Regions from separate parts of the Cobetia sp. MC34 genome, predicted to be linked through region 1. Evidence: predicted binding sites of a transcription regulator. Region 1 holds the regulator's gene; the other holds the start of a gene.
The links. The regulator PhoB, encoded in region 1, activates phosphate uptake and scavenging genes when phosphate is short. The targets are predictions, from matches to a motif close to TGTCATANNNNTGTCANA.
Positions count from the first base shown of each region.

Region 1 (3,684 bases):
GGACCTGGCCCACGGTCATCGCCTTTCGACGCTGGGCGAGCGCTCGCTGGGCCATTGGCTGTTTCGCCAGCCCGACCTGACCCGCAGCGCCATCGATGTCAGCCGTGCCCCGCTGGTGCTTTCGAGCCCCAGACCGCTGGCCCGCACCACCAGCCTGTGGATGCGCCGCTCGATGTTCTCGCACGGTCGCTTCAAGGTGCTGGTGCAGGAGGGCTTCACACCGGCCTTCCAGCACGCGCTGCAGCTGCCCTGAGCCTTGCGGCCGACTGGCCTCGTTTCTCTCTCTTCCCTTGCCCACTACCACCCGCCCAGGAGCCCCGATGACCGCGTCATCCACTTCCGCCGCTTCGCGTCCTTCCAGACTGGCCGACTACCTCGCCGTGACACGGCTGGACCGCCCCATCGGCACCTGGCTGCTGATGTGGCCGACTCTGTGGGCACTGTGGCTGGCGGCAGATGGCATTCCCGAGCGCACGACCCTGCTGATCTTCATCGCCGGGGTCTATCTGATGCGCGCCGCCGGCTGCGTGATCAACGACTACGCCGACCGCCATTGGGACAAGCATGTCGAGCGCACGCGTGACCGGCCGCTGACCTCGGGTCGCATTTCGGAGCGCGAAGCGCTGACGCTGTTCGGGGGGCTGGTCGCGGCCGCCTTCGTGCTGGTGTGCTTCACCAACCTGACCACGGTGCTGCTGTCGATCGTCGCCGTGCTGCTGGCGGCCAGCTATCCGTTCATGAAGCGCTTCCATCATCTGCCCCAGGTGGTGCTGGGCGCCGCCTTCGGCTGGGCGATTCCGATGGCCTTCGCCGCGACGCTGGAGGAGGTACCGACCTACGGCTGGTGGCTGTTCGCGGCCAACCTGATGTGGACGGTGGCCTACGACACCGCCTACGCGATGGTCGATCGCAACGACGACCTCAAGGTGGGCATCAAGTCCACCGCCGTGCTGTTCGGGCGTGCCGACAAGCTGATGATCGGCCTGTTGCAGCTGGGCATGCTGGCGGTGTTGATCGGCATCGGCCTGCACCTGACGCTGGGCATCTTCTACTGGCTGGGGCTGGCCGCCGCCGCCGTCACCTTCGTCTGGCAGCAACGTCTGATCCGTGAGCGTGAGCGTGCGCCCTGCTTCCAGGCGTTCCTCAACAATCATTGGACGGGTCTGCTGATCTTCGCCGGTATCGCCCTGGCGACCTGGCCGATGAGCTGACTCCTGTATAAACATTAGTATTATTTAATTTAAAGCAACCCCAGCCCTCTGTTGCTCCCCAGCCCACGGTTCATGCCTGCCTGCCGCGCCTCCAAGGTGGCTGGCAGGCTTGCGTGCAAGCTGCCATGCTGGCAGTTGTCATCTCGTTGTCATATAAGCGGGTTGTAATCGTCATCGACTTGTCATTCTGGCGCGTGCGCCGACTGCTGCATGGGATCTAGCGATGAGCTCCAAGACCGTACTGATTGTCGACGATGAATCCTCGATTCGCGAGATGATCGCCGTTGCCCTCGAAATGGCGGATTACCGCGTGCTGGAGGCAGACAATGCCCAGGACGCCCACGCCATCGTCGTCGATGAAAAGCCCGATCTGCTGTTGCTGGACTGGATGATGCCGGGCACCAGTGGCCTGGAGCTCGCGCGGCGTCTCAAGCGTGACGAGACCACCTCGGAGCTGCCGATCATCCTGTTGACCGCCAAGGGCGAGGAAGACAACAAGATTCAAGGCCTGGAAGCCGGTGCCGACGACTACATCACCAAGCCATTCTCGCCGCGCGAGCTGGTCGCCCGTCTCAAGGCCGTGCTGCGTCGCACCACTCCCAAGGGAGTCGAGGAGGCGGTGGAAGTCGAAGGCCTGATGCTCGACCCGGCCAGCCACCGCGTCACCGCCCACGGCAACTCGCTGGATGTCGGCCCGACCGAATATCGCCTGCTGCAGTTCTTCATGACGCATCAGGAGCGTGCCTACACGCGCAGCCAGCTGCTCGATCAGGTATGGGGCGGCAACGTCTATGTCGAGGAGCGCACCGTGGACGTGCACATCCGTCGCCTGCGCAAGGCGCTGGGCACAGGCCATCAGCATCTGATCCAGACCGTCCGCGGCACCGGTTACCGCTTCAGCGCTCAGGCCTGAGGGATTCATGCGCTATTGGACCAACGAGCTATGGCGCCTCGGCTACCTTGCCGGTGGCTTCGGCCTGATCGGTGGCCTGCTGGGCCATCTGGGCTGGGGCCTGGCGCTGGGTCTTTCGCTGTATCTGTTCGTCCATCTCAAGCACTTGAAGAGCCTCTACACCTGGCTGATCACCAATCCCCATGAAGAGCCGCCGCCCGGCGATGGCGTCTGGGGAGACCTGCTCGATCGTCTCTACCGCTACCAGAAGGGCCAGCGTCAGGCTCAGGAGCGACTGCGCAGCATCCTCAACCGTATCCAGGAATCCTCCGAGGCCATGCGCGACGGCCTGGTGATGCTGGACAACCACGGTGACATGGAATGGTGGAACAGCGCTGCCGAGCAGCTGGTCGGTCTCAAGGCCAGCCACGACCGCGGTCAGCACATCACCAACTATCTGCGTGACCCCGTCTTCATCGACTACTTCAATCGGCTGGCCTACCGCGAGCCGCTGACGCTCCAGTCGCCGCTGTCTGACAACCTGACGCTGCAGATCTCCATCACCCTGTTCGGTGACAACGAGCGTCTGGTCATGCTGCGTGACGTCACCCGCCTCTATCGTCTTGAAGAGATGCGCCGCGACTTCGTGGCCAATGTCTCCCATGAGCTGCGCACGCCGCTGACGGTACTGGCCGGCTATCTCGAGACCTACTCCGATTACGCCGATGACCTGCCACCGCGCTGGCAGCGTGGACTGGGCCAAATGCAGAGCCAGACCGACCGCATGCAGCACCTGGTCGAGGACCTGCTGACCCTGTCACGCCTGGAAACCGACGAGCTGTCCGACAATGGTCGCTGCATCGACATGAGCGCCCTGCTCGGCCATATCCGCGACGACGCCGAAGGCCTGTCCCAGGGGCGCCACACCTTCTCCATCGAGGCCGATGCCAGCCTGTCACTGCGCGGTGAGGAGCAGGAACTGCGCAGCGCGATCTCGAATCTGGTCTTCAATGCGGTGCGCTACACCCCCGAAGACTGCCATATCACCCTGCGCTGGAAGGCGGATGACCAGGGCCTGCTGGTCGAGGTGGAAGATGACGGGGACGGGATCGACCCGGTGCACCTGCCGCGCCTGACCGAGCGCTTCTACCGCATCGACAAGGGCCGCAGCACCGCCACGGGAGGCACCGGCCTCGGGCTTGCCATCGTCAAGCATGTGCTGATTCGTCATCAGGGCCATCTGGAGATCGACAGCCACCCCGGCGAGGGTGCGCGCTTCCGCTGTCACTTCCCCGACGAGCGCGCCTGTCAGGCGAGCGCTCCCCAGGCCAGCAGTGCGCTAGCCCAGTAATGGGCTGATTCAGTGATGATTTGCCCCGGACGCCAGCCCAACGCAGAACGCCCCGCGGCCACCTCGAAAGGAGGCGACTGCGGGGCGTTTCGTTTGGTCAATCAGACGACGCTGCGGCTATTTCAGCGACGTGCCAACTTAGCGACGAGTCAGTTCAGCGACAAGCCATCTCTGCGACAGGCTGTCTCAACGACGCGGCGCCGGCAACTGACGGTAGTGGCTCTGCCACA
Region 1 is NZ_JADPPY010000038.1:21,507-25,190, forward strand. Features, by position in the region: gene IZU87_RS15105 (chorismate--pyruvate lyase family protein) at 1-253, shown strand, start outside; gene ubiA (4-hydroxybenzoate octaprenyltransferase) at 321-1,211, shown strand; gene phoB (phosphate regulon transcriptional regulator PhoB) at 1,435-2,124, shown strand; gene phoR (phosphate regulon sensor histidine kinase PhoR) at 2,132-3,454, shown strand; gene cysZ (sulfate transporter CysZ) at 3,641-3,684, opposite strand, start outside.

Region 2 (3,684 bases), on a different contig from region 1:
CCTGCTCGAGACCTGCCGGCACGACCGCCAGCAGCTGGTCATTGGTGACCTCGGTGATGCCTTCGTAGCCGTTGTCCGTCTGGATCCACAGGATGCTGTCCTGTCCTTCGCGGCCGTCGAAGTAGAGGCCATCGGGGCTGGCGAACTCGTTCATCTCGGTCAGGCCGGACAGGTTGTCGGCATCGCTGGCCGCTGCGCCGAACACGAAGATCTCCCAATCGAAGGCCTTGTGATCGCCCGCTTCACGCCAGCGGATGATCTGACCCGCCTCGTTGTTGCCACGCGGATTGGCCGCGTTGGTCGGCGCCGTCTTGTAACCGACACCCGGCTCCTCGATGGCGGTGCCATCGTTGGTGAAGGCGGCGTCAGTGCCTTCCTCGGTGCGCTTGGAGTTGTTGGTCAGCGTCATGTAGACCTCACCGGACACCGGGTCCACCGCGCCCCACTCCGGACGGTCCATCGGGGTCGCGCCCATCAGGTCAGCCGCATCGGTGGTGTGGATGATGATGCCAGCCAGGTCATCGGCCGCCAGCCCCAGTGCCTCGGCCAGGGTGCGGCCATCCTTGGTCACGGCGTCCGGGGTCAGCTTGAGCCACGTGCCGGTGCCATCGGCGGAGAACTGGGCGACATACAGCGTGCCCTTGTCCAGGTACTTGTCGCCGATCGCCAGGCGGTCCTTGAAGTCACCGGCGCCACGGGCATCAGCGGCGTCCCACTTGGCGTCTGACACGAACTTGTAGATGTACTCGTTGCGCGAATCGTGACCGGAGTAGAAGACCACCGGCTCACCCTCGACCAGCTTGCCCGGCCAGCAACCTTCGTGACGGAAGCGGCCCAGCGCGGTGCGCTTGATGGCCTGCTCGCCGGTGTAGGGGTCGATCTCGACGATATAGCCGAAGGTCCGCGGTTCGTTGCGATAATCCTTGTCGGCGCTGTCTGCCGTCGGCGTGTTGTCGAAACGCGCGAACTCGCCATCGACTTCACTGGCATCCCCGGCGGCGGTTTCCCAGCCATAGCGGCCACGCTCGGTCTCGATGCCGATGCGGTTGTCATCGAGCTGACGATCGCTGCGCTTGACGAAGTAACCCGGCCAGTTCTCTTCGCAGGTCAGGTAGGTGCCCCACGGGGTGTAGCCGTTGGCGCAGTTGTTGTTGGTACCACGGGTGCGCATGCCATCCGGCGAGAAGGCCGTCTTGACGTAATCGCTGCCCGCCACCGGGCCGCTCAGCTTCATTTCGCTGGCGCTGGTGTAGCGGCGGTTGTAGCGCGAATCGCCCACCACTTCCCACTTGCCGTTGCTGGCCTTCTTGACCTCGACGATGGTCACGCCATGGGCATTGATCTCGGTGCGCACTTCATCGGCCGGACGCTTGCCGGAATCCGCATTGGTCGCGCCGCCCTTGGGTGCCCACAGCGCATCCTGATCGATGTATTCGTTGTTCATGACCAGCAGGAAGTTGCTGGAGGCCGTGTCGTCACTCAAGGCGAAGTTGTGCATGCCATCGTGATGCATGCCGACGGTGTTGAGCTGGATCTCCGGCGTCATCGCCAGGTCCTTGCTCCACTTGGGTGCCTTGGCATTGAGCGGCGTGCCCCACGGCGCCAGCACCTGTGCGGTATACCCCTTGGGAACCACGACTGCATCCGTGCGTGAACCCTTGATCGATTCGAAGGCCAGTGCCAGAGCCGTCTTCTCGCCCGCAGCGTTGCTGGCGGCGTTGGCCGTGGTGCTCAGCCCCGCAAGACCGAAACCACCCAGCATGCTGGCAGCCGCCATGCCCAGGCCGCCCTGCAGGACACGACGACGCGAGATGTGTCGTTCGATGACGGATGAGAACGTCTCGTTGCTGCTGGGATTAAGCAGGCGATGGTCTTCGATTTCCTTGCTCATGTCGCTTCCCCGTAGTCAGGTTTCGGGTTGTTCTGTTCAGGCATGCCCCTTGAGGGCATGCCGAAGGCAACAAGAGTGATACGCGAGCCCGATGACAATTCCGTGACGAACGGGCAACAAGGACGAGAGACGACAGCGCCCAACGGCCTTTCGACCGTTGGGCGCTGGGGACTTCAGGACAAGCCGACAAATTCAGCAAACATCAGGCAAGCGCGACGTCATCCTCCCATCGAGGCGTGAGTCTGGCGCCTGATCTCAGGCCTCGCGCAGGCGCTCGGCGGCCAGGCTCAGCAGGTGCTCGGTGGTTTCCCAGCCAAGGCATGCATCGGTGACTGACACGCCATGACGCAGCTGGGAGAGCTTCTCCGCTGCCGGCAAGGCCTGCTTGCCTTCATTGAGGTGACTCTCGAGCATCACGCCGATCAAGGCATCATCCCCCGCCAGGCGCTGAGAGAGCACATCCAGCATCACTTCGCTCTGGCGGCGGTGGTCCTTGCGGGAATTCGCGTGGCTGCAATCGACCATCAGGCGCGGCGTCAGGCCAGCGCCTTCCAGCTCACGCCGGCAAGCGGCCACCGAGGCGGCGTCATGGTTGGGCTGGCCATGGCCGCCGCGCAGCACCACATGGGTATGCGGGTTGCCCGCGGTCTCGATCAGCGCCGGACGCCCGCTGTCATCCATGCCGAAGTGGCGATGCCCATGCGCCGCCGCCCCGATGGCCTGCACGGCGACCTCGACGCCTCCATCAGTGCCGTTCTTGAAGCCCACTGCACAGCCGAGGCCGGAGGCCATCTCGCGATGGATCTGCGACTCGGTGGTGCGGGCGCCGATGGCCGCCCAGCCGAGCAGGTCTTCCAGGTAGGCGGCGGTCAGCGGCTGCAGCAGCTCCGTCGCCACCGGCAGGCCCAGCTGGTTGATCTCGCGCATCAGCTCGCGTGCCTGACGCAGGCCGGTAGCCATGTCATCGCTGCCATCCAGATGCGGATCATAGGCCAGCCCCTTCCAGCCCACCGTGGTGCGCGGCTTCTCGACATAGACACGCATCACCAGCTTGAGACGATCACGCACCTGCGGCTCGATCACCGCCAGGCGCTGGGCGTACTCGCGCGCGGCCTTGAGATCATGGATGGAGCACGGCCCGACCACCACCAGCAGACGATCATCGTCGCCGGCGAGAATGGCGTTGATCTCATCGCGATGCTGGCGAATCTGGCCGGCCAGGTCGGCGTCCACCAGCAGCTGCTCGCGCAATTCGCTGGCGCTGGGCAGGGCTTCACGACTGATGCGTCCGGGTGTGGTCGGTGTCTGGGCGGCATCAGAGCGGGTCACGGTGGCGTTCTCGGCAGTCAAGGGATCAACAGTGGCGTCGGCAGTGTGCGGGTTTGCGGTCAACACGCGTTCAAGGCTGGCGTTCATGGTCTTCTCTCCTGTGATGAAGCCTCGGCTCCATCACGCAATATTCATTCTGACAGACAGGGACTTCGCGAATCGTCACCCCGGTGTTGCTCGCCCTGCCCCGCGGTGACAGCGGAAAGAGGCAGGACGCCGCTAAATCGCCAGCGCCAATAACCATGCACGACCCGAGCGGAGGCAAGAGAAAAGCGGGTAGTCAGGATAGTGGTGCGCATGGTCATTCCTCTCGTCATTCATGCTGCAATCATTGTCGGCACGTTAGGGTGACATGCCTCTCGTCATGGATTTCGCAAGGCCCGAAACGCAAGAACCCCCGGCCGTGGCTGCGACCGGGGGTTCTTCAAGGTGGTGGCAGCCCGTACGAGACAGGCGCGCCGTAA
Region 2 is NZ_JADPPY010000003.1:93,036-96,719, reverse strand. Features, by position in the region: gene IZU87_RS02625 (PhoX family protein) at 1-1,891, opposite strand, end outside; gene IZU87_RS02620 (3-deoxy-7-phosphoheptulonate synthase) at 2,147-3,307, opposite strand.
Region 2: the regulator PhoB is predicted to act here: its motif matches at 1,982-1,999, upstream of IZU87_RS02625 (PhoX family protein).